4 regions of the Paenibacillus sp. HJGM_3 genome follow, and region 4 is predicted to be linked to each of the others. Evidence: riboswitches for the same ligand, from Rfam matches in the RefSeq annotation. Region 4 holds a riboswitch; each other region holds the start of a gene.

Region 1 (7,309 bases), on a different contig from region 4:
AGCGTATTCTGAACTACGAGCTCGCGCACGGGGTGTTGAATTACTTCAATTAACGAGGTTATGGGATTACGAGGGCTATCGCTCCAACGGAGGGAGGGAAAACCTCGGGAAAACCTCCCCCACTTTACAAGTAAGGAGGGCGAAATCGGCTCGGCCCCTTAATTTTGGAGTCATGTTGTGAATTACTCGGTTTGTCGTAGTATTCCTTTTTTTTGCAGGGAGCACGCCCCCTGCACCCCGTCACTCGGCGTGTGCCGTCCCCGGCCAAATGGGCCGGAGGATTGTAAAAAAGTGTTGGATGGTATCCTCACTCCGTCAAGGCTAAAGTAAACCGCTCTGCGGGCCTTGACGGGCTTCATACAGCGATTTTAATCTCTGGCAATTTATCTGCTTTCCATGCTTCGTGGAATTGAACAGGACTCATTCGCTTTAAGCTGCCATGAAAGCGTCTTTGGTTGTAAAACTCGATGTATTGATGGACGGCCTGGTACGCTTCTTCAAAGGTGTTAAACTCTTCTCTTGAGAACAAGTCCCACTCAATGTTGCTGTGGAAGGATTCAATGTAAGCATTCAGGTTTGGTGTTTTGGGCGGGATCCGCTCGTGAATGAGCGGGTTTTGCTCATCTTCCAGACACAGTTCACCAAACCGATTGCTCAAAAATTGAGGTCCATTGTCTGTACGCAGGACAGGCTTCTCTTCTCCAGGTTGTATTCGCGCCAGTAACGCTCGCTTCACGGCTGCACAAACGTCTTTAGCATCACAACTTGAGCCAACATGGTAACCTACAATCGCTCGGTCAAACACATCAATGATGTCGAATAGAAAGAAAAAGCTATCGTACCCTGCTACATATCCGTATTTAATGTCCATTTGCCATAGCTGGTTCGGTCCTGTAACGACTCGGTTTTTGGGTAAGCGCCGAGGATACTTAAACTTCTTCTTCCGCTGCGTATGCAGGAGGCCTAACTTCTTACAAAGTCGGTAGGCCTTCTTATGGTTCAAAAGGAGTCCCTTTTGCATGTACAACGCATGAGCAAGGTTTCGGTACCCATAGCCTTGTTCTTCGCCTTCGACGAGTTCCATTAGCCATTCTTCGATCTGGGCGTCGCTGATCTTTTTACCGTCTTTCGTCAGGGAATACTCAGGGAACGGGCGACCGGCAGAAATCGTTTTTTCTCTGCGACCGCGCCGCTCTAATTTCCGTTTCTTTCGTGCATAGTAAGTCGATTCGTTCACGCCGACCAAGCGCAACACGAGTGCTGCAGCAAAGCCCCGCTTCATGTATTTGTCGGCTATTTCGAGTCTTTCTTGTAAGCGGGGTTGCTCTTTTTTACGAGGTCACGGAGAATCTCAATTTCGAGATCTTTTTCTCCAATCATTTTTACCGCTTTTTCGTACTTATCTTCTAGTTCTTGAAGGCGCTTAGAGTCATCGATTCGTTCGTTCACGGAAGGAATAGCCTCGGCTCCGTATTTTTGTTTATATTGACTCACCCAATTGTAAATCGTTTTTGGGGAAACATTGTACTTTCGAGCTAAGAACCCAGCTCTTGTTCCGCTAAGTGCTTCTTGTGCAACTTTCATTCGCATTTCTTCATAGATCGTTGGGTTTTTCATGATCATCAGCCCCCTTCACCAATAGTGTAATTCATTTCACTATGATGACTCCATTCCAATTATGGGGCTTTGAAGAAAAGACCGAAAGAGAGGGAGATTTTCCCTTTCATCGAAGCAAAAGGCACCGTTTCATCGGAAAAAGAAGGAGGTTTTCCCTCTGCAACAGTCTCCGCAAGGCCTGGCTCCAATAAGGAGCGATTTCCAACCCCCAGTCACACGACTTTTTCGGCTTATCCCGCCTAGCGTCTCGGATCCTGACAAGTAACTCGACTTTCTCGGCCTAAGCTCGCTTATCCCGTCCAGTAACACGAGATGTCGGCACTGTCCATCCTCCCCCTGTGAAGCCGTCTTTAAAAACAAGAGACGTGCCCTCGCCCTGTCCGGACGAAGCACGTCTCTTTCCTTGTATCGTCTATTCTTTTGCGCGAGTCTGGGGTGTAGGGTGTTTCGCTCGTCATTCCGCTGGGATCCGCAAGATCAAGTCGCTTAAGCTCGAATCTGGGCCATTTCCCCCATGCAGCCTTCGCAAATGTGCTTCTCGCGGTATTCGGTAACGCCGTTCATTTCTCCGCAAAACACACATTTCGGGCGATACCGCTCCAGCAAAATTTGATCCCCGGCAACCAAAATTTCCACAGGGTCGCCTTCATTCATTTTGTAACGTTTCCTTAACGACTTCGGTAAAACAATTCTGCCTAGTTGATCTACTTTGCGTACGACTCCGGCAGGCCTCATCATACTTCCCCCTCCCCAGGATCCTCAAGAAAGCTCGAAATTACAATGATAATCATTCGCTGTGCACGATGAAAAATCCTTCTAAAGACTCATTCACAAAGGGGAATCTTTTGAAATTCTACGCGAAAAATCAATGTAAGCCGAGAAAGCCGTTCTGCCGAAGCCCCTCGAACAGCACGATGGCCGCCGAGTTGGATAAATTCAGCGACCGGACGGCATCCGTCATCGGCATCCGAATGCATGTCTCGCGGTTCGCCTCGATCAGCTCCGGCGGAAGCCCCTTGGTCTCCTTGCCGAATACGAAGAAATCGCCGTCCCGGTACTCAAACTCGGTATAGAGACGGGTCGCCTTGGTAGTCGCATAGAAATAGCGAGCATCTGGAAACTTCGCCTGCAGCTCCTGGAAAGAGTCATAGTAATCGATCTTGACGGAATGCCAGTAATCGAGTCCCGCCCGTTTGAGCGTCTTGTCATCGGTTTGGAATCCGAGCGGCCGCACCAAGTGCAGGTATGTTCCCGTAGCCGCGCAAGTGCGGGATATGTTGCCGGTATTGGCCGGTATCTCCGGCTCGACTAGGACGATATGAAAAGCCAATGCGTTCACCTCGCGTTTCATTATACAACAAATTTGCCGCGATTTTTAACACCCGCTTTACGAATGATTAATATCGGCATGACGTTGCCGGGCGATAATGGAGCTAATCTTAACGTTAGGGTACCACCTGCGACCCAGACTGTGACATAAAGGAGACGATGATGATGAAAAAACGAATCCTTGTCGTTGATGACGAACCCTCGATCTCCATGCTGATTGAATTCAATCTGAAGCTGGTCGGATATGAGGTGCAATGTGTGTTTGACGGGGAGGCGGTCTTCGACGTGCTGCCCCAGTTTCGCCCGGATCTGATCGTGCTCGATCTGATGCTGCCCAAGCTGGACGGCATCCAAGTGTGCCGGAGGCTGCGCAGCCAAGGCAATCTCGTCCCGATCATCATGCTGACCGCCCTGCAGGACTTGTCGGATAAGATCACCGGTCTCGACAACGGCGCGGACGATTATATGACGAAGCCATTCAGTCCGCAGGAGCTCGTCTCCCGGATCCAGGCGATTCTGAGACGCCTCCACACGCTGCCGGCCAATACGGAGGAGACGATCGAGATCGGCCCCCTCGAGCTGCGCCCCGCGCAGCGGGAAGTGTTCTTGCACGGCAATCCGATCGAGCTGACGCCGAAGGAATTCGAGCTGCTCTCGTTCCTGTGCCAACACCGGGGCAAGGTGCTCAGCCGACAACAGCTGCTGCACGGGGTTTGGGACTACCATTTCCTCGGAGACACGCGCATCGTGGACGTCCACATCAGCCATCTGCGCGACAAAATCGAGAAAAACGCCCGCACGCCCGAATACATCATTACGATTCGCAATGTGGGCTACAAGCTGCTGGAGCCGCCTGTCAAAAAAGAGTCGTTTGCTTAAAGGGCATTTCTACCATCAAATCTAGACACTCGAAACCCCGTAAAACTTTGCTCAGCGCTAAGAAATTAGCGCTTTTTTGTTTGCTTTCCGGCGCCCTCGAGAATTACAAATGCTTACAAACTAAAGCGTTTACATAAACAATTACCAAATTTTTAGGGTTTTTCCCTACTGTTGTCGTATGTTAGCCTGTTAACTAAGCACGGCCGAGACTTTCTTTCCAGTTCATGGATGGAAAGTGCGGGGGACGCAGGATTGTACGAACGAATCAGGATGGAGTTCGTTCGTTTGGGGTGAATCGTTCACGAAAACGTAGGGTTGTATCCTCAGCCCAAACCCGACAGCTAACCTCGTAGGCATCAACACAAAAGGAGCGATGTACATTGAAAAGCAAGCTTTTCAGCAGAACGATGGTTACCATCGCACTGGGTGCGCTCTGTGTCGGCGGGACGACCGTCTTCGCGGAAAGCCTAGTTTCGAAGCTGAATCCGGATGAGGAGAAGTCCCCTGCAGCGGAAGCAACGCTCCGCGCCACCACGAGCGCCGATTCCCAAAATGGGATAAGCCTGATTTCTTCCGAACCGATCCACTTCGACCTGCTGGCAGGTTGGGACCTGCAGCGCCCGCAACTGATCGACACGATCGCGAAGAACGAAGCGGCGGCGGCTAGGGCGGCAGCTCAGACCGCGGCGGCTCAAGCCTCGATCGCGGCGGCAGCGGCACAAGCTGCAGCAGCGGCGGCACCACAGGCAACGCCTGCACCCGCAACTGCGCCGGCAGCTACGCCTGCGGCGAAGCAAGCGCCGATCGTGAACAAAGCCAAAACGGCAGCAGCTGCGGCAAAAGCGAAGCCTGCGGCAAGCGCTCCGGCGCAAACGATGGCGGCGGCCGATACACAGGCGGCACAAGCCGGACAAGCCGTTCAGGATCACCAAGGCAAATCGTACACGTTTAAGAAAGTGCTGAATGTAACCGCTTCGGCCTACTCCGACGCGCCGGAAGAAAACGGCGGCTACGGTGGACTCGACTATTACGGGAACGCGCTGAAGCTGGGTACGATCGCGGTGGATCCGAAAGTCATCCCGCTCGGTTCGAGCGTCTTGATCAAGGGATACAGCTTTAACGGCCTGCCTCAGACGCTCGTCGCCAAAGCTACCGACATCGGCGGAGCGATCCAAGGCAACCGGATCGATATTTTCATCCCCGGGTCCAAATCGTTCGTGAACTCCTTCGGGCTGCAAAAGGTTCAAGTGTACGTGTTGAACTAAGGAACGTTGTACCTACATTTGCTTGGATAGCTTCAATAATTGCGGGACGGTTACGAGTTCGTAGCCGTCCGCTTTTATTTTGGAAATCACCGTCGAGAGCGCCGCTACGGTGCCGGACAAATTTTGCTTGTCTCCCCCTGCGGAATGCTGCAGCACAATCGCGCCCCCCCTGGCATGGCTTATGATGTTGTGCGAGACTTGATCGGCCGAGAGACCTTTCCAGTCCAAGGAATCGATATTCCAATTCACGATTACATACCGGTTCGAGCCCGTCCACTGCAGCTGCTCCTCCGTAATCTCACCGTAGGGAGGGCGAATCAGCTTCGGGGTATAGCCGATTTGGGCCTGGAGGATCGCGGAGGTTCGATCGATCTGCTGCTTGTACTCCTCTACCGACAACTTGGTGAACAACGGATGGCTGTAGGAATGGTTGCCGATTACATGGCCTTCCTGCACGATTCGCTGCACGATATTTGGGTTCGCCTCGGCGCGTTTCCCCAGTAAGAAGAACGTCGCTTTGACCTGATGCGCCTTCAGCACATCCAGAATTTGCGGCGTATACAGCTGGTCCGGGCCATCGTCGAACGTAAGGGCAATGCGCTTGACCCCGGGCTGGCCGTTCACTTTGAAGATGTCGGAATATTTGTGCCTCAGCTCGCCCAATGTAAGCTTTCGCTTAGCCTGCTGCTCCTGCTGCCGCTGCACGGGGATGGCAGGCTTTTTGCTTTTGACGGAGGCGGCCGGCGACGTCGGTGTCTGCGTCGGCGCGGGAGCCGGAACCGGGGCCGCCGCCTGAAGCGGCGAAGCCGGGTCCGTTGTCGCGGCGGGGGCCGGTATGGGGCTGGCCGGGTCGGATTGCCCGACGATAAACCGATATTGCTTCGCAGGCGTCGAGAATTGAACACGGCCGCTAAGGCCGGCGTCCCCGGCGCTTCCTGCGCTTCCGGTGCTTCCGCTCAGCTCCTGCTGCTCCTGGCTCGGCTGCAAGATCCCGGGCGGGTCTTGCGAGGCCGACTTGGACGTCGAACCGGCCGAACAAGCGCTCAGGACGAGCGCGATCGTCCAGACGGCAGCCCCGGCAATTCGCCTGCCCGATGACAGTCCCCGATCTTGTCCCTTGCTACGATAGCCTCGCCTCATCACACGCACTCCCCACACATTTTTCCCTAGTATGTGCAGGAATTCGGATTGGCACTCCGTTGATGATTCGAATTTAAACGCGACCAGCAGGGAGCCCGGAATTTTTGCTGCAATGGGGAGAAAGCCTGGATGCAACCTGAGATTGCGGGCCGCTCGCAACCAAAGCGAGCTTTACTTTTGCATACGGTCCGACCACAATGGACTTATCCAATGCAGAAAGGCAGCTGGTCCTATGATCTTTGGGGAGAAGTTGAAAACGGAAAGAAAGAAGATGGGCTGGTCTCAAGACGAATTGGCCGAGAGGCTGTTTGTAACCCGGCAATCGGTTTCGAAATGGGAGAACGGTCAAAACTACCCGAGTATTGAGATTATTATGAAAATAAGCGATCTATTCGGTTTAACGATCGATGAGTTACTGAGAAGCGACGAGGAGTTGACGAAGAAAGTGATCAGAGACAGCCGACAATTGGCCTATCCGAAATTAAAGTTTGCGTTCGATGTGTTATTTCTGGTCGGTCTAGTCTTGTTGGTGATCAAACTAGTCGTTCTGATTCTGAACAAAACAGCAGGGCTGGACATTACGTTGTACGGGGGGAAGGTTCTTTGGAATTTCGGACCTTTATTGCTGATGCTGGGCGGAGGTATCGGTTCCGGCATTCTGAAAGATAAGTTTAAACAAAGTTAATATGGGATAAACCTGCTGGGTCAGGTCACTTCATACGTCCTTGGTCGTGACGGTCAGTTAGGCGCGTGGGACGGGCAGGCAGGATGGATTCCGACCAGCGAATGGATCGTACGCGTTGTCCATCTTGATAATCGATGTTTACTAATAAGCATAGTACCCTAACAGGTTAGGGCATGTTTGGAACGTTTAGAGTCGAATAGTAAACCCACCTTGTGTTATTAGTAATGTGTGCTTTACAAATAACAGAAGATAGCCTTACAAAACGGCGAAAACCGCCAAAATGGCGTGAAAATAGTCAGGGTACCCGTGTTAATTGTAAACTTAGGCTTACATTCGGTCGAACTGGGTTTTCTTATACAAAAAAAGTGCCGTCCCTTGCATGAAGCAGGGGACG
Region 2 (7,309 bases), on a different contig from region 4:
CATCGACAACTGGGCGGCATAGATCGCCGCATTCGGGCGCTGTCGGACAAGGCGGCTCAGCCCATCGGCGACGGCCGTATGATATTCTTCGGTTCTCCCCCGCATGAACAGCTCGAACGTACCGTCCAGCATATCGTGCTCCGCTTGCACCTCGCTCCCCGCCTGCTTCGCATAGGACGACAGCCGCTTCATCGTACCCTCAACCGTGCTCGGATTCGTGAAGACGAACACCAGAGACCGGTTCTCTCGAGCTGCCTCCGCGAACAACGGCTCGTCTATCGCGATCACCGGGATCGACGGGAGCGCATCGTTTGCCGGCACCCGCTCCTCTTCCTTCAACATCGCCGCGAAGTACGTACACGTGATCAACAGCGCATCTGCATGACAGCGGGTCATCCAGTTCAGCGTCTCCACGACTTTACGCTCCGCCTCTGCCGTGCGGAAATCCGCATCCCGCTTAATGCGGTCGAGTCCGGGATCCACATAGTGGACGAGCTCCACCTCGTATTCCATCAAAGCTTGCTCGATCGCCTCAATATTGGCGTGATGCGCATGGTAGCATGCGATTGTCTTCATCTCCGATCCCCCTTAACCGGCCGCAGCAGCAACGCCCCGATCAGGAGGCATCCCATTCCGGCCGCCCATATGATCCCGGACCAAGCCAGCTTGAGCGAGTTGTGAATCGAGGAAGCCGCCCGGTCTCCCCGCGTGTCCAACACCTCGAACACGCCGATGAGCGCCCAGGCGAGCAGCACGAGATGCGCGAGCATCCAGCCGAACCCGCCGTTGCGGCTCTTCACCCACAGGATGAGCATGAACAGAATAGCCACCGTCATCACCGTGCCGACGCCGAGCTTCAGCAGCCCCGGTACTTCCGCTTCCATAACCATGTTGCCTGCCCTCCTGTCAAATCGCGAATTCCTTCATCTCCTGCTTGGTCCAGTATTCCATAAACCGCCCCTTCGAGTGCAGCAGTTCCCGAGGCGTCCCGTGTTCGCGAATCTCTCCGTCCTCCAGGAAATACACATAGTCGACATCCCGGATCGTAGACAGTCTGTGAGCTATAATAATCGTCGTACATTGGGACGCCCACTCTTTCAGGTCGGTCTGGAACATGGACTCAGTCTCCACATCCAACGCGGACGTAGGTTCATCCAGGATAAGAACCGAGGCATTCCTCATCACGGCCCGCGCGATGGCGATGCGCTGCTTTTGCCCCTGCGACAGCTTAATCCCGCGTTCGCCTACCTTGGATTCCAACTGCTCCGGCAATTGCGCAATGAACGAACGCGATTGAGACAGCTCCATCGCCCGTTCAATGTCCGCCTCAGCCGGAGCCTCCGCTCTCGAGCCTAACGCTATGTTATCCCGGATCGTCCCGTCGAACAAGTATACGTCCTGCGAGACCGCCGCCAGGTTGCTCCGGTAAGAGCCCAGCCGGTACGATTCAATCGCGGTCCCGTCTACCCGGATGGTGCCGGACTGCGGTTGATAGAATCGGTAGAGCAGCTTCACAATCGTACTCTTCCCTCCGCCGCTCGGGCCTACGAATGCGACCGAGGAGCCGGCCGGGATCGTGAAGCTGACGTTATTCAATACCCTTCGGCCTTCCTCATATTGAAAGCTGACGCCTTCGAACGAGATGGACGGAGCCGGCGTCGCCAGTTCCCGCCCATTGCCGTCGTCCTCCGGGTCCAGCTCCATGATGTCCAGCAGCTTCTCCGCTCCGGCGGATACCTTTTGAAGCGAATTAATGATCTCTACAATACTGGCGAACGGAGCCGCGGCCTTGTCGAGCAGCGTGATGAACGCCACGAGACCGCCCACCCCGATGTCCCCATTGACCATCATGAATGCGCCTACCGTAATGCCGATCAGGAAACCGAGTTTCTCCGGAATCGCTCGCACCGCTTCCCGGACCGCCCACATTTTCTCCATGGATATCCACAACGGGATACTGATACCGAACACTTGGTTCACCTTGCGCATGGTCGCTTGCTCCAGCTGATTCATCTTGATCTCCCGCATCCCGGCGAGCGTCTCCCCTATATGGAAAAACCACTCCCGCCCCATCTCTTGCTGCCGGGCGACGAGATCCTTATACCGCTCCTTGATGATCAAATTGCTGACCAGCTGCAGAGGGCCGACCGCTAAGGCGATCAAACCCAGCACCGGATGGACGACCATCAAATAGAGTCCGACGGACACGAACGAAATCGGCAGGGAGATCAGGCGAAGCACGTCGAACACAATGAAGTGCTTGAACACCTCAAGCTCGTTAAACAAAATATTTTTGGCGTGGGAGCTGTTCTTGTTCTCATGGTAGCTTAGCGAGAGCCGGGTGAGCTGGCCCAGTACCATCTCTCTCATCGCAAAGACGATATTCGTATTCACGATCTGGTTGAACACGCGCGCGGTCAGCGTGCACACGATACCAAGCGCAATGAAGCCGGTGAACGCGATAAGCAGATTCCAGAGGGATTCCTTCGGAATATTCGGCGCCAGATCGAACAGCCTGCGGTTCGTCTCCGCGAACAGCAGTGAAGCGGCAGTCACCCCGAGTTGAAGCAAGATAACCGTGATGTAGAGTCCCTTGAAGCGGCTGACTAGATGAAGGAACTGCTTGAAGCCTCTTCGCCTTACCAGCTGAATGACGCTGCGTTGTTTGGAACTGGACTGCACATATTCACGCTCCTTTGGCTTATGGTTGCTCATTTTTATGGAATTCGATGGAAACGATGGATTTCCTTTAACCAAAAAAAGAAGATCCCTCTCGGTAGCTCGGGATCTTCTTTTTCGCCATGAACTCTTAGTGACCTTGGGATATCGGCTGCTTTCCCTCCCTGGTTGCGGCTTTGACGATTCGGATGTTCGCTGGGAGTTCCGGCATGGCATTGACGGATTTGACTGCGTCGGTCTTCTTCTTCGGCTTCTCCCAGTACTTTTTGTTACCGGGCAAATCGTCGAACCATGAAGCCTCGTCCGGGCAATCCAGCGTCATAAATTTACCGTAGTCTCCGTCACGGGATTGATGGTATTTCAGGTAAGCTTTCCCATTCTCGATCGCCAGAATCTCGATTTTGCCCGAGGTATGGCTCATCGAGAGCCTTACCTGTTTGCCTAGTCCGGATGTGAGGGCTTTCGCTTTCTCGACGATCTCGTAAACCTCTTTCAATGGCAGGACGAACGCCTTGTTGCCCGCCACCGGCCGGTTTACGAAGAAGTAGTACGGCGTGACGCCGGCCCAGGAAAGCCGATCCAGCAGCTCACCAAGCACCGTCGGATCGTCGTTGATGCCGCGCAGGACGGGCGTCTGGTTGACCACGATCGCGCCGGCCTGGTGGAGCGCCTCGAATCCCTTTATCGCTTCGGCCGTGATTTCGCGCGGATGGTTGATGTGAGCCATGACGTAGATCCGTTTCTCAGGTGTGGAATGCTCCCGGATAAGATCCAGCAGGCCTTCGTCTTCATAAATGCGCATAGGGTTGAAGACCGGGAGCTTCGAGCCGAGGCGGATGATTTTGACGTGGTCGATCGCGCGCAGCCGCTCGAATATCGTCCTTAACTTTGGTGTGCCGAGGATCAGGCTGTCGCCTCCGGTTAGCAGCACGTTGCTGATCTCAGGATGCTCCGCGATATACTGCAAGCCGGGCTCCACATCCGACACGGCTTCCTTCACGTCGTTGCGGAATAGGCGTTTGCGGAAACAGTATCGGCAGTATGCGCCGCAAACCTCGGACACGATCAGGAGCGCGGTAGAACCGTACTTGTGCTGGCAGCCGGGCACCACATAATTGGTATCCTCGTCCGAGGCGTCCCATCGGCCGTACTCCCCGAGTTCGTCCTCGTTAGGGATGACCAGCTTGCGGATCGGATCGGCAGGATCGTTCCAATCGATCAGGTTCAGGTAATAATCGTTTACTCGGAATACGAACTTCTCCGTGATGCTTTTGAGCTTTTGGCGGTCCTTCTCCGGAATATGCGTTAACTTGTCGATGTCGGTGATGTACTTCGGTTGTGCCATATGAACCCTCCTCTTTGTGAATTTCTTTCCCGGCAATGCTGTATCAGGCAATAAAAAAGACCCGCCGCACGGGTCAATAGACAGCGGAGCAGAAGTCCGCCGTAAAATGCCTGACCCATCCAAAGCTGACGAGGTTAGCTGACGGACTCGGGATAGATGGTTCCCTACGGTCCATATGGACCGATACGCCCCAATAAAAAAATGGTTCCCCCGCTTTCCGGTCACCCGGAAATTAAGCTCGGTTATAGTTCTAGGAAAGAACTTACATAGGATTACATTATCAAAAGAATATGCATCTGACAACTTTATTTTTTTGTACAAGTTGTCTGTAAATAATTTGTAAATTATAATTACAAATACTTTCCGATCTCCCAGGGATGCACTTCGGCAGCGAAGGCATCCGCTTCAGCCTGTTTGTTCTGAACATAAAATTCGAACAAGTGGTTGCCCATGACGTCGCGGATCATCTCGTCCTCCTTCATGTGATCCAGGGCGGCCCTCAAGTCGCGCGGATAATTCTCGAGTCCGCCGGCTCCCTGATCCGCCACATCCCTGTTGTAAAGGTTGCCGACGGCTTCCGGCGGCAGCGGCGTTTGACAGCGGATTCCCTCCAAGCCGGCTTTCAGCATAACGGCGAACAACAAATAGGGATTCGCGGTCGGATCCGGCGGCCGGTACTCTACGCGGGTTTGCGGTCCCCGGGCGCCTGGAATCCGGATCGTCGCCGTCCGGTTGCTGCGCGACCACGCGATGTTCGTCGGCGCTTCATAACCGGGCATTAGGCGCTTATACGAATTCACGGTAGGATTAGCTATGGCAGACATTCCTTTCGCATGCTGGAGCAGGCCGGCGATGAAGCGGTTCGCCGTCTCGCTGAGCCCGCTAGCGGAATCCCGGTGGTAGAAGGCGTTAATGCCGTCCGCTCTTTGCAGGGACAGATTGCAGTGCATGGCATTGCCATTGCGGCCGGAAAACGGTTTGGGCATGAAAGAAGCAAATAACCCGTTGCGGCTCGCCACATGGAGCACGATTTGCTTAAAGGTTTGCCACCGATCGGCAATCTCAAGGGCGTCGCCGAACCGGAAATTGATCTCGTGCTGGCCGGGCGCGACCTCGTGATGCCCGGCTTCAATGCGAAAACCATGGTTACGCATCACCTCCATGATCTCCATGCGTGTCCGTTCTCCACGGTCCAACGGGAATACATCGCAATATCCGCCCGTATCGTGGACGTCTACCGTTGGGTTTCCCTGGGCGTCGAGCGGAAACAGAAAGAACTCGCCCTCGATCCCGACCTGCAGCATGAAGCCTAATTGTTCTGCTTCCTCTAGCGAGCGCCTCAGCATGCTTCTGGTGCAGCCCTGCGCCGGTACACCTTCCATGTCGCACACGTCGCAAAAAACGGCAGCGACAGGCCATTCCCCTTCTGCCGACCGCCACCGCTGGAGATGCAGGGTGCGCGGGTCCGGTATCAGCAGCAGGTCCGATTCCTCGACACCACTGAAGCCCGCGACGGACGACCCGTCGAACAGAATCCTCCCTTCCATTGCCGTATCCCATTCCTCACGGTGAATCATGAGTTGTTTCGCCGCACCGAACAGATCGGTAAATTGAAGGAGCAAGTATTCGACTTCCATCTCCGCCAGACGTTCCTTCGTCAATCCTCGATTCATGCGTTCCTCCTTAAACACCGAGTTTTCTTTCAAACGTGCTAACCTAGAGAATCTTGCTCAGAAACTCCTGGGTGCGTTCGTGCTGCGGACGGTTGAACATATCGTCGGGAGAGGCCTCCTCGACGATTTTTCCCTTGTCCATGAACACGACTCGATCCGCCACTTCACGGGCAAAGCCCATTTCATGCGTAACAACGATCATGGTCATGCCCTCCCTAGCCAGCGTTTTCATAACGCTCAGCACCTCGCCGACCAATTCAGGGTCGAGGGCGGAGGTCGGCTCGTCGAACAGCATGATCTTGGGGTTCATTGCGAGCGCGCGGGCGATGGCGACCCGCTGCATTTGTCCGCCGGACAGCTGATGCGGGAAGACGCCTGCCTTGTCTTGCAGACCTACCTTCTCCAGCAGCACCAAAGCGATATCGCTCGCTTCCTTCTTCTTCAATTTCCTGACCTTGACGGGTGCCAGCATAATGTTGTCGATCACGCTCTTGTGGCTGAACAGGTTAAAGCGCTGAAACACCATCCCGACCTCGGTACGCAGCGCATTGATGTCCGTTTTCGGATCACGAAGGTCGTGTCCATTCACGACCGCTTCTCCGCCGCTGATTTCCTCCAGCAGGTTCAGGCAGCGCAGAAACGTGCTTTTCCCCGATCCGGACGGACCGATGACGCACACCACTTCGCTTTCCGTGACGTCGCAGTCAACACCGCTCAGCACCTCAAGCTCATCGAACCGCTTAGTCAGTCCTTTGACGTGAATCATCGTTATCCAATCCTCCTTTCGATCGATCGCAGAATGAAGGAGATGGCGAGAGTGAGGAGGAGATACATGACGGCGATAATCGTATAAATCTCGAATGCGTTAAATTCGGTCGACACGATCTCCTGCCCGTTCCGCATCAATTCGCCGACGGCAATGATCGATAGCAGGGACGTATCCTTCAGACTGATGATGAATTGATTGCCCAGCGGCGGAATCATCCTCTTGAAGGCTTGCGGAAATACGATGTGTACGAAGCTTTGCGTCTTGGATAAACCCAGCGAGCGGCCCGCTTCGTCCTGCCCTCTGTCGATCGATTGGATCGAACCTCTCACGATTTCGGCGATATAGGCGCCCGCATTTACGGCGATGACGATAATCCCCGCCTGAACCGAGGAAATCCGAAATCCGGTCGTTTGCACCAGCAGCTGGTTCAAGCCGAAAAACAGCCACACCGCCTGCACCAGCAGAGGTGTGCCGCGAATGGCCTCGACATATACCGTCGACACCACTCGAAGCAGTCGTTTCCGGGATAACCTGGCCAAACCCGCCAGCAGTCCGATGGCAAAACCGATGATGAGTCCAAAAACCGCGATCAGCAGCGTAAGCTCCAAGCCTTTCATCAGGTAGGGCAGCGAGGCAATCGCACTGGCAAAATCCAGGTCAATGCTGGCTGTCATCCGGTCGCCCTCCCCTTTGCTTTCTCATAATAATAAACGGCTTCCTCATTTCGACGGCGCTTTACCAAACCATTTCTCGTAAATCTCGTCGTACTTGCCGCTGTCCTTGAGTTCTCCTAGCACCTTATTCACCTCGGCGACTAGCGGGCTTCCTTTGGGAAAGGCGATG
Region 3 (7,309 bases), on a different contig from region 4:
CTCGAACAGATCGTCGGTCTCCTCGAATTCTCGAGGGTACCCCGGCTCCAGCTTCGGATACCGGAATGCGTCGAAGCCCGGCAGCGTCGCCGCGAATTTCATCAGGAAGCTCAGATCGAGCGGACCCTCGATCAGGAATGTATTGTCGGCGATCTCCAGCTCCTCCTTCAGCAAGTCCAAGGCGTAGGGATGAATCCCCTTCGCGGCCTCAAGCCTTACCGGGGAGCCCCAGCGCCGGCGGCGCAGCTCCTTCTCGATCTCCTCCAGCAAGTCCTCCGCGCCTTCCTCATTCAGCGTCAAGTCGGCATTGCGAGTCAGCCGGAACGGATGCACCGCCAGCGCCGTATAACCGGCGAACAGCGACTGGATATGCGTCTCGATCAAGTCCTCCAGCATGATATACGTCATCTTCACGCTGTTCGAACGGCCCGGAACCTGTATCGTGCGAGACAAGTTCGACGGCACCTGCACGATGGCGAAGTACGGCTCTTCGTCTTCCCGATCCCTTTCCTTCTGCAGCACGACAGCCAGATACAGATGCAGGCTGTGCACCAACGGGAACGGCCGGCTCTGATCGACCGCCATCGGCGTCAGCACCGGATAGACGATATCGTGGTAATACCGGTCCATCTGCTTCTTCTGGCTCGCGTTGAGATCGTCGTAGGCGGCGAACACGAGTCCTTCCTTCCCCAGCGTGCGCGTCAGCTCCCGGTACGTCCTGTACTGGTCCTGCACCATGTTGCCCGTCCGTTTCCGGATGCGGCGCAACAGCCCGTCCGGCGTATAGCCGGTGAAATCCGCCTTGTTGTATCCCGCCTTCACTTGATCGGTCAGTCCGGCTGCGCGCACGCTCATGAATTCGTCCAGATTCGTGGACACGATGGACAGGAACTTGATTCGCTCCAAGAGCGGCGTAGACCCGTCCTGCGCTTCCTCTAGCACCCGGCGATTGAATTCGATCCAGCTGAGATCGCGGTTTATGTACTTGGCGGTTTGCGGCTGTTTCGGCTTTGACGGCTTCCCTTCCATCATCACATTCCCCATATCCGTTCCTCCGTCCATGTTCGTACGTGTCTTCCCTTCCTACATTATGGAGCGGAAATGTTATCGCTATTTAAAAGTTTTGTTAAATCGTTGCCCCCCAATTTCAGGTACTCTTTCGGATCAGGGCGAATAGGATGAAGCAAGTTTGACTTAAAGGAGCACCCGCATGAGCGATTTATTGGGCATCATGACACACCGGATCAAGCATCCGGACAGTTTACGGCGCCATGCTCGCGCCGCGATCGCGGAACAATTCGGCGGAGTTGTCGCGTATACCCCGGAGGATGTCGACTTGGAGCGCGGGCTGATCCGCGGCTATGTGTTCCGGGGCGACACGTGGCGCAGACAAATCACGTCGTACCCGAAGATGAATATGGACATCGGCTTCTATCAGACGCCGGCTTCGATTGGGAAAGCCGGCCGCGTCAAGAAGACCAAGCAGATCCGCTTCACCGGCTACGGGCTGGGCAATAAGTGGAAGATTCAAAGCCATCTGCTGGAGTCCGACTTCCTGAAACCCTACTTGCTGCCCACCGAACAGGTCAAAACGTCCCAACAGTTCATCCAATTTTTGAAAAAACACGGGCGCATCATGCTGAAGCCCATTAACGGCTGGGGCGGCCGCGGCATCGTCAAGGTCATCCTGGACGAAGACCGGTTCACCGTGCACCAGAACGGCAAACCTACGCTGCGCTTGCCCTTGGAACGGCTCGGCCCCTACATTCGCGGTGTGCTTAAGAACGGCGGCCGGCATATAATGCAAAAATGGATCGACATTCGCAACCAGAACGGGCAAGTGTTCGACATCCGGGCGCTGATGCAGAAAAACAGCAAAGGGGCTTGGCAATTAACGGGAACGGCCGTCCGCGAAGGAAGGAAGCAGTCGATTACGTCCAACATCAAGAGCGGCGGCAGCGCGTACGAAGCGGGCAGTTATCTGAAAAAGGAGTTCGGCGAGGAGAAAGGGGAAGCGTTAACCAAATCCATCACCGAGGTGTCGAATTATATCCCGGAGTTCACGGAAAAATCCTACATGAAACGTCTGACCGAGCTGGGTATCGATCTCGCCGTCGACAAATCCGGGAAGCTGTGGCTGCTCGAGATCAACATTAAGCCCGGAAGGGCCGTCATTCGGCAAGTCTATGGCAAAAAAGCGTGGGAGCAAAGCTTCCAAAGACCGTTTCAATATGCCCGGGATTTATACAAGAAGGAAGTCGAATCCTTACGGGAACCCCAGAAAGTGACATAAGCCTTCTCTCGTCCGGTCCAGACCGCAACGCGCGCCGTTGCGGTCTTTTATTGGTTAGAAGTACCAGTGAAATCGTTTAGTCAACCTTGGTATGATGGTACTATCAACCAAATGAGGAGCTGACTACATATTGAAGAAAAAGATTGCTAGCCTCACGCTAGCCATGACGCTGGGGCTTACAGCTGTAGCCACTGGTATTGCTTCTGCAAGCGCATCCACGACAACTTCTGCCGCTATTACCAAGTATAACCAATATATCCATGCGGACAGCTATGTGAAGGACGAGCTGTACAACGTGGCGGACTTCCGCCAGAAATACGCGAGCTTGTCCGGGACGCTTGCCTATCAAATCGTAGACCGCGCCATCTGGTATATGGAGAATGGCTATATGGTGTACGGCCACGGCTCGGACGCTTACGGCAAGTACGGATATGAGGATTGCTCCGGCTTCACCCGGCTCGTATTCGGAGATTTCGGGTTCAGCATTACGGGGGCTTCGGCTAGCTATGATACTGTCGGCACGAAAGTACAAGGCGTAGGAAAAAAGCAAGTGAACGGAAAGTGGCAACTGACCGGCATTGAAAACTTGCGCATCGGCGACATTTTGACGTGGAAACAAAACGACACCATCTCCCACGTCGCCATCTATATGGGAACGAATCGGGATGGACAACCTGTCGTGATCGGGACAAGAGCAGATGGAAACCCTACGGCTCTCGGCACAGTGGACGGCTGGGGCTACTGGTGGGGGGAAAAGTTCAACTCCGCGAGACGCGTGCTGCCTGACGATGCGATCAAGGGGATGGCGGGACATACGGCCAAAGCGCCGGTTATTCCGAATTCGTACGTCCTTCCGCCGCAGAAGCCCGTTCCGCAGTGGACGCCTCCTACAGGGGGGCAAACGCAACCGACGCCGCAGCCGACACCACAGCCACAGCCTTCACCATCGCCACAGCCGACACCATCGCCGCAGCCTAGCCAACCGCAAGCCAAAAAACAGTATGTCGTTACGCAGCACGGATGGGTGGGCCTGAAAGCTTCCGCAAGCTTGAGCTCCGCGGATGTCGGACGTCTGCAGCTCGGCCAAAAAGCCGAATTGATCAAAAAAGCGAACTCGTATTGGTATCAAATCAAGTGGAATGGAAAGACCGTTTACATAACGACCAACAGCAAGTATACGAAAGTGATCACCGAGTAAATAGCATCCTATTTTAACAGTAAAAGCTTAATTTAACATTAACCTGGAAACATTTGCGTCATGAATGCCCAATTCTCCCATGTTAGAATAAAAACGTTTCCAACCAATCTCAATCATTCAATAGGATTGGAAGCAAAACTAGAATAGGCCGAAGCTTCTTATAAAAAAGCACGGGGGACCCATTCCTATATGGGGTGAAGCCGCAAGAGCGGCAGGGTGATTACTCTTTGACCCTAATCCGACAGCTAACCTCGCAGGCCGCGAAAAGGAGAGGATTTACTTGAATCGCTTTGCGAAAGTAGTGTTGACAGGTGCCTTGGCACTGAGCCCCATCATCGGAGCCGTCTCCGTTTCCGCTGAAACGGCAGCGCCGACAGACACTCTGGCTGTTAGCAGCCAATTGGCTGTAGCCGCAGCTTCAGCAGACGCCAAACGGGAAAAAGTAGTCCAAACTGCACTATCCTTGAAAGGCCAAGTCCAATATGTAAATTGGCGGAACCGGCAAGAAGCCCACGCGCCGTACAAGACGGACTGCTCCGGGTTTACGTACCTGGTGTACCGACTGGCTAACGTTGGCGTAGGTTTGGTCAACAAGGACGATGACTCTCAAGCCAAAGTAGGGACGAAAGTGGCATGGGGCAACTTCAAAAAAGGCGATTTGATTTTCTTCGGCAATATCGGCAGCTCCAAGAGCTTGAGCGATGTAGGCCATGTCGGGATCTACATTGGCGACGGGAAGATGATACACAACGCCAACGGCAGCAAAGACGTCGTCATTTCGGACATTTATAACAGCAGCTATTACAAGAGCAGATTCTCTGTTGCTAGACGCGTCATTAATGACACGCAACAATCGCAACCGTCGCCACAGCCGCAGCCAAGTACGCCGCAAGCGAAGAAACAATATGTCGTTACGGACCACGGATGGGTTGGCTTAAAAGCTGCCGCAAGTCTGAACTCGGCTGATATGGGTAGGCTGCAATTAGGTGAGAAGGCCGAATTGATCAAAAAAGCGAACTCGTATTGGTACCAAGTCAAGGTGAATGGGAAAACGCTTTACATTACTACAAACAGCAAATATACGAAAGTGATCACGCAGTAAGAAGCATGCTATTTTAACAGCGAATGCTTAATTTATCATTAAACTGGAAACATTTACGCCATGAATTTGTCCTTTCTCGCATGTTAGAATGAAAAAGCTTCATCAAACCTCGATCGAATCGATAGGTTGGAAGCAAAAATTCTAATATAAAGGCCGAAGCTTGACATAAAAAAGCACGGGGGACCCATTTAACTATGGGGTGAAGCCGCATGAGCGGCAGGGTGATTACTCTTTGACCCTAATCCGACAGCTAACCTCGCAGGCCGCGAAAAGGAGAGGATTTATTTTGAATCGCTTTGCGAAAGTAGTGTTGACAGGTGCTCTGGCACTGAGTCCTATCATCGGAGCCGTTTCGGTTTCCGCTGAAACCGCAGCGCCTACGGACACCGTGGCAGCAAGCAGCCAATTGGCTGTAGCCGCAACTTCGGCAGACGCCAAGCGGAACAAAGTAGTCCAAACCGCACTGTCCTTGCAAAACAAAGTCCAGTATGTCAATTGGCGGAATCGGCAAGAAGCGCACGCACCGTACAAGACGGACTGCTCCGGGTTTACGTACCTGGTGTACCGACTGGCTAACGTTGGCGTAGGTCTCGTGAACAAGGACGATGACTCTCAAGCTAAAGTAGGGACGAAAGTGGCATGGGGCAACTTCAAAAAAGGCGATTTGATTTTCTTCGGCAACATGGGCAGCTCGCATAGCAAGAGCGACGTAGGTCATGTCGGGATCTACATCGGCGACGGCAAAATGATTCACAACCTCAGCAGCAGCCGAGACGTCACGATTACGAACATCTACAAAAACAGCTACTACAAGAGCAGATTTACCGTTGCAAGACGCGTTATTAACTAAGCAACAAAAGTAAACCAAGCGTCAGCCGCCCGTTCGGGCTGCTGGTGCTTGGTTTTTTTTGTTGCATTAGAGCATTATAAATCCAGGGATCCCCGCTTACAGAACCTTCAATCCGCTTTGGTCCGGATTCAAAGGAATGTGTCTTTTCACGTGCTGGTGCATTTTGGACATGCGTTCCCATTCGCCACCCGACGTGTCCGCAGGCTTCTTAAGCGCGCCCGCTAGCGGTACGACTCGGAAGACCGGCTTATTCCCGGATTTATACACGCGCACCCAGGTTGGAACGAAGTCCACATTCATGATTTGGGTCGTGCCGTCGTCTTGCTTGCGGACATGGATCTGGGTAATGACCCCAGTCAGCGTATGATCGTTTTTGTACAAGCGCGTGGAGATGAAGTTGCCAAGCGAGTACGCGGCAAACTTTTTCTTGCTTGCCCCGGACCGCTCCTTTACTTTATAGAAGACCGCGGGTTGAATTACATGGGAATGGGCGCCCAGAATAATATCCGCCCCATGTTCGAACATTAATTGAACGAGCTTTTTTTGCTCCGGATTGGCCGTTTTGCTGTATTCTCTTCCGAAGTGCATACACGCCACGATGAGATCGACCTCTTTGCTCTTCAGCCGCTTGATGTCTTCGACGATCCGCTTCGGGTCAATCAGGTTCACCGCCCACGCCGAACTTGCGGGCAAGGGCATGCGGTTCGTGCCTTTCGTATAGGCGAGCACCCCGATTTTGATCCCCTTCACCGTTTTGATCAACGTTTCCTGCGACTCGCTCGGCGTGCGTGCGGTACCCGTATGGGCGAGTTGATGCTCGTCGAGCACCTTCAACGTTCGCTTAAGTCCGCTCACGCCATTGTCGATACAATGATTATTGGCCGTGGAGAGCACGTCGAACTTGAGATTTTTCAATGTAGCGGCGAATTGATCCGGACAATTCAGCAGCGGCCACCCTGTCTTCGGGTTCCTCTTGGGTACCGTATAGCCTCCATCGGACCGCGTGGTTGAGGTAGGCCCAGCGAAATTCGTTTCCAGATTGCCTATCGTAAAGTCGGCGTTGCGCAAATACGAGGCCACGGGCTCGAAGATCGGATCGAAGTCATAACGTTTGTCCCCGGAAACCCGAGCCGACGCGATAATACGGCTTTTGATCAACAAGTCCCCCACCGCTGCAATTGTAATGTCAGTACTCATGGCTCATCTCCATTTGTTAGGTCAATATAGACCATCATATGATCCCGGCCCTTGTCCGGCCTTAGATATCCGCCCAGTTTTGGCGGTCTCCCTTTATCCCCCTTACTCCCTATCGGCATGGTACTCTTTTGCGGGGTATGGAATAGGATACAGTACGTCGATAGAAGCCTATTCATCAGACGTGCAACCGTTGTACAGCACACGGAGGAGATCCTACAGTGAATGGAAGAATGCACAATTATCCGGGCAGAAAATGGCTGAAGCACGAGTCGCTCTGGAGCGAAGAGGAGATTCGCCCCCATTTGCCCGAAACGGAGCTGTTTTCGGCAGACTCTTTCACCCGGATGGTCGACAAGCACCCCGTCGTCTTCCTGAAGCCGGACTTGGGCATGAAGGGACAGGGAGTTATAAAAGTAACCAAGGACGGAGACGACATCGTCGTTCGGACAGCTACCAGCACACATACGTACACGACACCGACGGCCGCCGCTCGCAAGCTGGAGCAGCTCATCGGGACTCAGCGCTATCTCGTGCAGCAAGGCGTCGATTTGATCCGGATCAAGGGGCATCCCATTGATTTTCGCCTCCTCCTTCACCTGAAGTCCAATAGGGAATGGAGATTTTTTGGCGTGATGGGGAAGGTCGCCGCGCGCAATCGGTTCGTGACCA
Region 4 (7,309 bases):
GTACAAATGATTCCGGAACAACTCCATCACCCGGTTGAGAAACGACATATCCCCGTTCGGCCCCAATATCACTTGATAGAAGAGCCGATGGGCCGCGAATTCCTCGAAGAGCCGGACGGATTTCGGGTAGGCCTTTCCCTGGTTCAAATGCTCTAGCAGCTCCCGGGGATCAAGAGCTTTTATTAAAGTTTGAATGCGGTTGAACGCTTCATCCTTGATCTGCTCCAGCATGTCGGGTACGTCGCGGTAGTGCAGGTAGAACGTTCCGCGATTCAGATCGGCCCGGTTGGAAATATCGGTTACCGTGATCTGGTCGCTCCCTTTTTCCTCGATCAACTCCAACAGCGCTTGTAGCAGCACTTGCTTCGTGCGGGCTTGACGGCGATCCGGCTTGTCGCTCATAGGGCTTCACCTCGGGTTTCAAAAGTTTTCAGAGATAATGAACAGTGGACAAACCTTGTGTGGAATAGTTAACAATGCGTGCTGGGATTGATTATTGCAAGCAATGGTACTCTTATTATAATTAACAGTGTGAACATTAATCAACAACATGTTAATTGAAATAAGGGGTGTGCAAACATGGGATTGTTTAAGCAAAAGCTGCTTTGGATCGGAATTGTTGTGGTGCTTTTGGTGCTGTCGATTTTCGGGCTCGCAATGATGGGCTCGATTGTGGGGGCGAAGCCCAAGGAGCTGCCGGTCGCGATTGCAGTGCTCGATCAGCCGGTCAAATTGCCGAACGGCTCGACGCTGGCGGCTGGGGAAATGGTGAAGGAAAAGCTGCTGGGGAACGGGCAAATGCCGGTTCGATGGATCGTGGAAACATCGGAAGCCGCCGTGCGTGAAGGGCTGGATGAGCAAAAGTATTATGGCGCACTCGTGCTGCCGGCAGACTTAAGCGCCGGTCTCCTGTCGTTGTCGTCCGCCACGCCGAAGCCGGCTACCGTGCAGATTCTCGTGAACGAAGGCATGAGTACGCCGGCTTCGACGGCGGTGAGCCAAATGCTCCAGCAAGTGATGGCGGGGGTAGGCACCGGATTCTCGCAGCAGCTGCTCTCGATGGCGGGCGGCAACTCGCCTACGATTCCGGTCGTGGCGGCCACGGCGATGCTCACGCCCATTCAGACGCAGGTACAGCTCGTGCATCCGATCGGAGCGAATCAGGCGAGCGGCAATGCACCTGGGCTGCTCACGCAGATTATATGGATCGGCAGCTTGGTCACGGCGGCTTTCCTGTTCCTGGCCGGCGGCCAAGCGGCTGCACAGGGGGCGGGTCGGTTCGGGATCGCAGCCTCGCAGTTGGTCTCGGGTGTAGCCGTGCTCGCGCTCGTGTCCGGATTTATCGTGTGGATGGCTTCGGGCTGGTACGGGGTGGCGCTCGCGGATGCGGCAGCCGTTTGGTTGTTCCTCTGGCTGATCGGGGCGGCGTTCTTCCTTCTCCAATCCGCGTTGCTGATCTGGATCGGCCTCCCGGCGATGGCGCTGCTCGTCCTGCTCATGTTCTTCTCCATGCCGGTGCTGAACATGCCGGTCGAGTTCCTGCCGCAGGCGACGCAGGACTGGTTGTACTCCTGGTCTCCGCTTCGGATCGCGGCTTCCGGACTGCGTAACGTGCTCTACTACGGCGGGGCCCAGCCTCTCGCATCCAATGGAGCGATCCTGGGTTGGATCGCGGCCGGCTGCGGTGTGGTGCTGCTCGGATCCGGGCTGCGCCCGAATGCGGGGGCGTCGGGGACGGCGGCCGGTAAAGAATCCGGGGGGCTTCAGACGCAATAGGCTTGCCAACCGGGCGGGTTCCATGCACAATAAGAGGATGTCCGAAATCTGTTCAGGTAGAGGAGTCTAAGCGTTATGATGGAGCCCGCGGATCGCAACTTGGTTATATATTCGGAGCCGCTGCTCGCCTGGTACAAAGCCCATCGAAGGGATTTGCCGTGGCGGCGCAGCCGCGACCCTTATCATATTTGGATCTCGGAAGTGATGCTGCAGCAAACCCGGGTCGATACTGTCATTCCTTATTATCACCGGTTTTTGGAAAAATTCCCGACTCTTGAGGCGCTGGCGGATGCGCCGGAGGAGGACGTGCTGAAGCAATGGGAGGGGCTCGGCTACTATTCGCGGGCCCGCAACCTCCAAGCGGCGGTGCGGGAGGTGAAGGAGGGCTACGGCGGCACGGTGCCGGATACGCTTGAGGCCGTGTCCTCGCTCAAGGGTGTCGGCCCTTACACCGCCGGGGCGATCCTGAGCATCGCCTACAACCGGCCCGAGCCGGCGGTAGACGGGAACGTGATGCGCGTGCTGTCGCGCTTCTTCCTCCTGCAGGACGACATCGCGAAGCCGTCGACCCGGGTACGCATCGAGGCGCTGGCCAAGTCGCTGATCCCGGAAGGGGAAGCCCGCGACTTCAATCAAGCGCTGATGGAGCTCGGGGCGACGGTGTGTACGCCGAAGTCGCCCAGCTGCTTGACCTGCCCGGTGATGGAGCATTGCGCCGCCCGGCTGGAAGGGATGACCGAGGCGCTGCCGGTCAAGGCGAAGGCGAAGCCGCCCCGGCCGGAAGCGCGCCTCGTGGCGTTCGTGGAAGGCACCGGCGCGCATAGCGGCCGGTTCCTCATTCGCCAGCGGCCGCAGGACGGCTTGCTGGCGCGCATGTGGGAACTCCCGCACGTAGCGGGAGTTCAGGCGCCTGCGGCGCTGGCCGCGGCCGGTGGGCCGGCCGCGGGCGGCGCGGGCAAGCGCCGCCGGCGGAGCTCGGCGGCGGCGGACGCCGGCGCAGGCACCGGTGCGGATGCGCTCGCGGCTGGCGGCGGCGAGCTCGCGCTGTTCGCGCCGCTCGGCGCGGAGGCGCCTGCGGGCGCGCCGCCCGCGCGCCGCGACGCCGAGCTGCTGCGCGGCGAGCTGGCGGAGCGGCTCGGCCTGCGCGTCGAGCCGGGCGAGTGGCTGATGGCGGCGGAGCACACCTTCAGCCACATCCAGTGGCAGCTGGACGTGTACCGCTGCCGGTTCGAGGGGTTCGTGGAGGGCGGCGAGAGAGTCGGGGACACGGAGGCGTCCCATTGGCAATGGATTGACGCCTCTGACATGGATCGGTTCGCGTTCCCGAATGTGTTCCTCCGTATTATCCGCGAGCTGCAGCCGAAGTAGGCCCGTCCGAATACGATACACCAAAAAGGCGTTCGAGATCGGCACATCCGTGCTCCTCTCGAACGCCTTTTTGGGATGCTACGCGCTGACTCGGGTCCGGCACTTTTTGCACACCTTCAGCTTCTGGCCGTCTTGCTGCGTCCGGGTGTAGAGCAGCTTGATGCGTGTCGAGCCGCAAACCGGGCATGTGCCTCGGGCCCGAGCGGGCAGTTTCCAGAGCGCTTTCCCACGATTGTTTTTGGACATCGGCGGTTCGTCCCTCCGTCATGATCGGCATTCGCTGCATTATATTCAGGACGGGGCCGAAACAGTACGACGGGAGCAGACGGGCGTATAAGTCCCGGTGCTGTAGAGTAGAAAATCTACCTTGGAGCACGGGAAGAGGCGGATCGCGGTGCTGAACGGCACACAAAAAACGCCCGGTCCCCCAAAGGAACCGGACGTCCGTTAACTTCCACTTACTTAGCCGCTTCGTAACGCTTGCCCACTTCGGCCCAGTTCACTACGTTCCAGAACGCAGCGATGTAGTCCGGGCGCTTGTTTTGGTATTTCAGGTAGTAAGCATGCTCCCACACGTCCATCCCGAGGATTGGCGTAGCGCCTTCCATAATCGGGCTGTCTTGGTTCGGGGTGCTGCTGACGACGAGCTTGCCGCCCTTCACGCTCAACCAAGCCCAGCCGCTGCCGAAGCGAGTCGTGCCGGCTTTCGCGAAATCTTCCTTGAACTTCTCGAAGCCGCCCAGCTCGCTGTTGATTGCGTCCGCCAGCGCGCCTGTCGGAGCGCCGCCGCCGTTAGGGCCGATAACTTCCCAGAACAAGCTGTGGTTCGCGTGGCCGCCGCCATTGTTGCGAACTGCGGTACGGATCGATTCCGGTACGCTGTTCAGGTCGGCGATCAGGTCTTCGATGCTCTTCGCTTGGAGGTCCGCATGGCCTTCCAATGCAGCGTTCAAGTTCGTCACGTAAGTGTTGTGGTGACGATCGTGGTGGATCATCATCGTTTGCTCGTCGATATGAGGCTCCAGTGCGTTGTTGGCGTAAGGAAGCGGTGGTAATTGATGTGCCATTCGTGAATCCCTCCTAATAGATATGTATCTCGTACTCCCTTATTATCCCTGATTCGGGACCATAAATCAACATCTTCAACATTTATGTTTCGAAAGTATCGGATGCCAAAAATCACCGTTTACTAGTATGGCTGGCCGGCTTTTTATTATGCATTACCCCGATTTCGCAACATTCAAACCTAGGGCGTGCATTTTCTGAAAATATCCATGAAAATAGAAGATATAGCGAGCAGCATAGAGCATGCGCCCGATCCGCCATGGTTTGGTCAAATGAAAAGTCCGGCAATGCCGTTTTCAATAGACGTGTAATCTTTACAGGCCGCTCCGGCAGGCGTAAGATACAATTCAAGATTCCTGATGCGCAGTCTGCCTGCCATCGGACAATCGCTGAAGCTTCTGCGGAACGCAGAGGCGCGGGGGAACCAATACGCGGTGCATCGGTGTGAGAGCCGACAGGCACGGCATGGGGTGAATCCTGATGCGTTGGAGCGCAAGCTCCACAGCATCGGGTAGGGCGACTCTCACCGCCCGAATCCGGCAGCTAACCTCGTAAGCGTCAGGAGAGAGGATGATGAAGCTTGTGATCGACGACGTCGGCTGCAGGGCTTAGGCCTCTGCGGTTATTTGTTTTGTCCGTTGTTGAAAAAGGAAAAAGCCGGATTTCATATAAAGGAGACAAGGAAGCATGGAACCCTCTATAGAGCGCATCGTGGTGGCAGCGCCGAATAAAGCGGGGGAAGCCTTCGTCGGCGAGCTCCTGCGGGCGCGCATTCCGTTCGCTGTGATCGTCAATAACCGGGTCGAGCTGAACAAAGTTCGAGAGCTGGGGGCCACGGAGTGCATCGAGCTCGACACCGTGGACCAAACGACGTGGCTGCTGCCGGAGTTTCCGGTGGGCCGGGTATTCCTGTTCGAGACGAGCCAGACGCTGACTTGCCGCTATATTCAGATATGCCGGGCCTGGACGGTCCACCCGATCTACGTCATCACCCATTCCGTACACCCGAGGCTGATCTATAAAAGCTTGGGTGCGGCGTACGTCCTTCATACGAATACAAACGATGTTTCTTTTTTGATGGAATCGATTCGGGAGAAGTAGGGAAAGCTCCAGTTTGAATTTGCCAACTTGCAAGTGGACTGGCGAGCCGGGAACGTGCTCTAGTTCCAGTTTGCCAAATTGGATCATGTTTTAAGAGTAGTGCTCCCGGATTGTCCTCCATTAAGCAGGCAAAATCGAATTACACGTGTCCAAACCTGTTCGACTCCTGCTCTAATTCTGCAAAATCGACTTGAATGGGCGAGGGAGCGAAGGCAACAGTATGACTGGAAACTGTGAAGCGGATGACGGGTTAGCATATAGGGGAATCGGAGATCTGGTCCTGAGCGGAAGGGATAGTGGAACAAAGAGATAGAAGAGCCATGCAGGTTATACGAGTCAGTCCGCTAAAGGAAAGGACCTCAACCCACTCAGCAGTGGGATTTGAGGTCCTTTTCGTTTTATTACACAGAAGCAGGCCGATCCATATACACCGTCTTGACTTGGGTGAAAAACTCTCGAGCCGACTTACCCTGCTCCCGGGAGTTGGAGCTCGACTCTTTCATCCCGCCGAACGGGACGTGCGGCTCGGCGCCGGCCGTCTCCGAGTTCACGTGCACGATGCCACACTCGACCTCTTCGACATAGCGCAGCGCTTTGCCCAGGTCGCGCGTGAAGACGGAGGAGCTTAGGCCGAAGGAGCTGCCGTTCACGAGCTGCAGCGCCTCGTCCATGCTCGCCGCAGGGACGACCGCGACGACCGGGCCGAAAATCTCCTCCGTCGCAAGGCGGCTCCCCGGGTTCACCCCGGCGAACACCGTAGGCGCGACGTAGTAGCCGGAAGGATCCAGCGCTTCGCCGCCCGTGACGAGTCGCGCGCCTTCCTCCTGGCCGAGACGGATGTAGTCGAGTACGGTCTTTTGCTGGTCGGCGGAAGCGAGCGGGCCCATGTACGTGGCGGAGTCGAGCGGATCGCCGACCTGCAGCCCGCGGCAGCGCTCGGCGAGCGCCTCGGTGAAGGCGTCGAGCAGCGGAGCCTCGACGATGACGCGGCTCGTCGCCGTGCACTTCTGGCCCGTGGAGCGCATCGCGCCGCGGATCGTCATCTCGACGGCGAGCTCGAGGTCGGCGTCGGCCAGCACGACGACGGCGTTCTTGCCGCCCATCTCGAGCTGGTACTTCGCCCCGCGCGTCGCGCAGGCGATGCCGATGCCCCGGCCGACGGCGTTCGAGCCAGTGAACGAGATGCCGCGCACGGCGCGGTCCTCCGTGAGCACAGGCCCGAGCACGGAGCCGCGGCCATAGACGACGTTCAGCACGCCTTCCGGCAAGCCGGCGTCGACGAGTGCCTGCGCCAGGTGGAACGCAGTCAACGGCGTAATGTCCGCCGGCTTCCAGACGACCGCGTTGCCGTAGACGAGCGCGGGCGCGATCTTCCAGGCCGGGATGGCGATCGGGAAGTTCCACGGCGTGATGACGCCTACGACACCCAGAGGCTCGCGGCGCGTGTAGAGCAGCGTGGTCGGGTCTTGCGCTGCATACACTTCGCCGGTCTCTTGGCGTGCTTCCCCGGCGTAATAGCGCAGAATCGCGGCGGCGCGTAGCGTCTCGCCCTTCGCTTCGGGGAACGTCTTGCCCTCTTCGAGCGCCAGATCGCGGCCGATGGCGTCGGCGCGAGCGGTCAACAGCTCGGCGGCGCGATACAAAATGTCGCCGCGCGCAACGAGGCTCATGCTGCGCCACTTCGGATACGCGGACGAGGCGGCCTCCAAGGCATCCTGCAAGTCGAGCGGGTCGCTCTCAGGGAAGTGGGCGAGCACCTCCGAGGTACGGCTAGGGTTCAGGTCCGGGCGCACCCGGCCCGAGCGGGCGGCGGTCCAGCGGCCGCCGATCAAGTTATGGTATGTAGACATATGAAACGTTCGCTCCTCTCAATGTTGGGATAGCCTGCTTCCTAAAGCACGATAAAGCACGAATACATGAGTTCACTATATGGAACCTGTTGTCATAAAATCGACATTCCTGTCGATCCTAGGCTAAGGCAGCGTCGTGCGGTGAAACC

The links. Region 4 has a riboswitch for cyclic di-AMP ahead of ACI5FR_RS01805 (hypothetical protein). Riboswitches for the same ligand answer to the same signal wherever they lie in the genome.
Region 1: linked by a shared signal. The riboswitch ahead of ACI5FR_RS19865 (3D domain-containing protein) and the one ahead of ACI5FR_RS01805 (hypothetical protein) in region 4 are both predicted to bind cyclic di-AMP.
Region 2: linked by a shared signal. The riboswitch ahead of ACI5FR_RS15790 (KamA family radical SAM protein) and the one ahead of ACI5FR_RS01805 (hypothetical protein) in region 4 are both predicted to bind cyclic di-AMP.
Region 3: linked by a shared signal. The riboswitch ahead of ACI5FR_RS31145 (C40 family peptidase) and the one ahead of ACI5FR_RS01805 (hypothetical protein) in region 4 are both predicted to bind cyclic di-AMP.

The regions. Positions count from the first base shown of each region.
Region 1 covers NZ_JBJGED010000018.1:109,087-116,395, reverse strand. Annotated here, with positions in the region: gene ACI5FR_RS19895 (hypothetical protein) at 1-53, shown strand, start outside; gene ACI5FR_RS19890 (IS3 family transposase) at 356-1,282, opposite strand; gene ACI5FR_RS19885 (helix-turn-helix domain-containing protein) at 1,294-1,617, opposite strand; gene ACI5FR_RS19880 (AbrB/MazE/SpoVT family DNA-binding domain-containing protein) at 2,104-2,352, opposite strand; gene trmL (tRNA (uridine(34)/cytosine(34)/5-carboxymethylaminomethyluridine(34)-2'-O)-methyltransferase TrmL) at 2,483-2,947, opposite strand; gene ACI5FR_RS19870 (response regulator transcription factor) at 3,109-3,825, shown strand; cyclic di-AMP (ydaO/yuaA leader) riboswitch at 4,017-4,196, shown strand; gene ACI5FR_RS19865 (3D domain-containing protein) at 4,206-5,090, shown strand; gene ACI5FR_RS19860 (polysaccharide deacetylase family protein) at 5,103-6,230, opposite strand; gene ACI5FR_RS19855 (helix-turn-helix domain-containing protein) at 6,463-6,915, shown strand.
Region 2 covers NZ_JBJGED010000013.1:33,768-41,076, reverse strand. Annotated here, with positions in the region: gene ACI5FR_RS15805 (aspartate/glutamate racemase family protein) at 1-576, opposite strand, end outside; gene ACI5FR_RS15800 (hypothetical protein) at 573-890, opposite strand; gene ACI5FR_RS15795 (ABC transporter ATP-binding protein) at 907-2,682, opposite strand; gene ACI5FR_RS15790 (KamA family radical SAM protein) at 2,810-4,024, opposite strand; cyclic di-AMP (ydaO/yuaA leader) riboswitch at 4,133-4,273, opposite strand; gene glnA (type I glutamate--ammonia ligase) at 4,375-5,697, opposite strand; gene ACI5FR_RS15780 (amino acid ABC transporter ATP-binding protein) at 5,741-6,463, opposite strand; gene ACI5FR_RS15775 (amino acid ABC transporter permease) at 6,466-7,140, opposite strand; gene glnH (glutamine ABC transporter substrate-binding protein GlnH) at 7,186-7,309, opposite strand, start outside.
Region 3 covers NZ_JBJGED010000042.1:46,846-54,154, forward strand. Annotated here, with positions in the region: gene ppk1 (polyphosphate kinase 1) at 1-1,044, opposite strand, end outside; gene ACI5FR_RS31130 (YheC/YheD family endospore coat-associated protein) at 1,211-2,293, shown strand; gene ACI5FR_RS31135 (NlpC/P60 family protein) at 2,424-3,491, shown strand; cyclic di-AMP (ydaO/yuaA leader) riboswitch at 3,628-3,766, shown strand; gene ACI5FR_RS31140 (NlpC/P60 family protein) at 3,772-4,593, shown strand; cyclic di-AMP (ydaO/yuaA leader) riboswitch at 4,735-4,873, shown strand; gene ACI5FR_RS31145 (C40 family peptidase) at 4,880-5,443, shown strand; gene ACI5FR_RS31150 (CapA family protein) at 5,540-6,640, opposite strand; gene ACI5FR_RS31155 (YheC/YheD family protein) at 6,859-7,309, shown strand, end outside.
Region 4 covers NZ_JBJGED010000001.1:416,786-424,094, reverse strand. Annotated here, with positions in the region: gene ACI5FR_RS01830 (TetR/AcrR family transcriptional regulator) at 1-402, opposite strand, end outside; gene ACI5FR_RS01825 (DUF3533 domain-containing protein) at 580-1,776, shown strand; gene mutY (A/G-specific adenine glycosylase) at 1,852-3,144, shown strand; gene ACI5FR_RS01815 (hypothetical protein) at 3,223-3,390, opposite strand; gene ACI5FR_RS01810 (superoxide dismutase) at 3,603-4,211, opposite strand; cyclic di-AMP (ydaO/yuaA leader) riboswitch at 4,587-4,783, shown strand; gene ACI5FR_RS01805 (hypothetical protein) at 4,897-5,310, shown strand; gene ACI5FR_RS01800 (aldehyde dehydrogenase family protein) at 5,712-7,160, opposite strand; gene ACI5FR_RS01795 (creatininase family protein) at 7,284-7,309, opposite strand, start outside.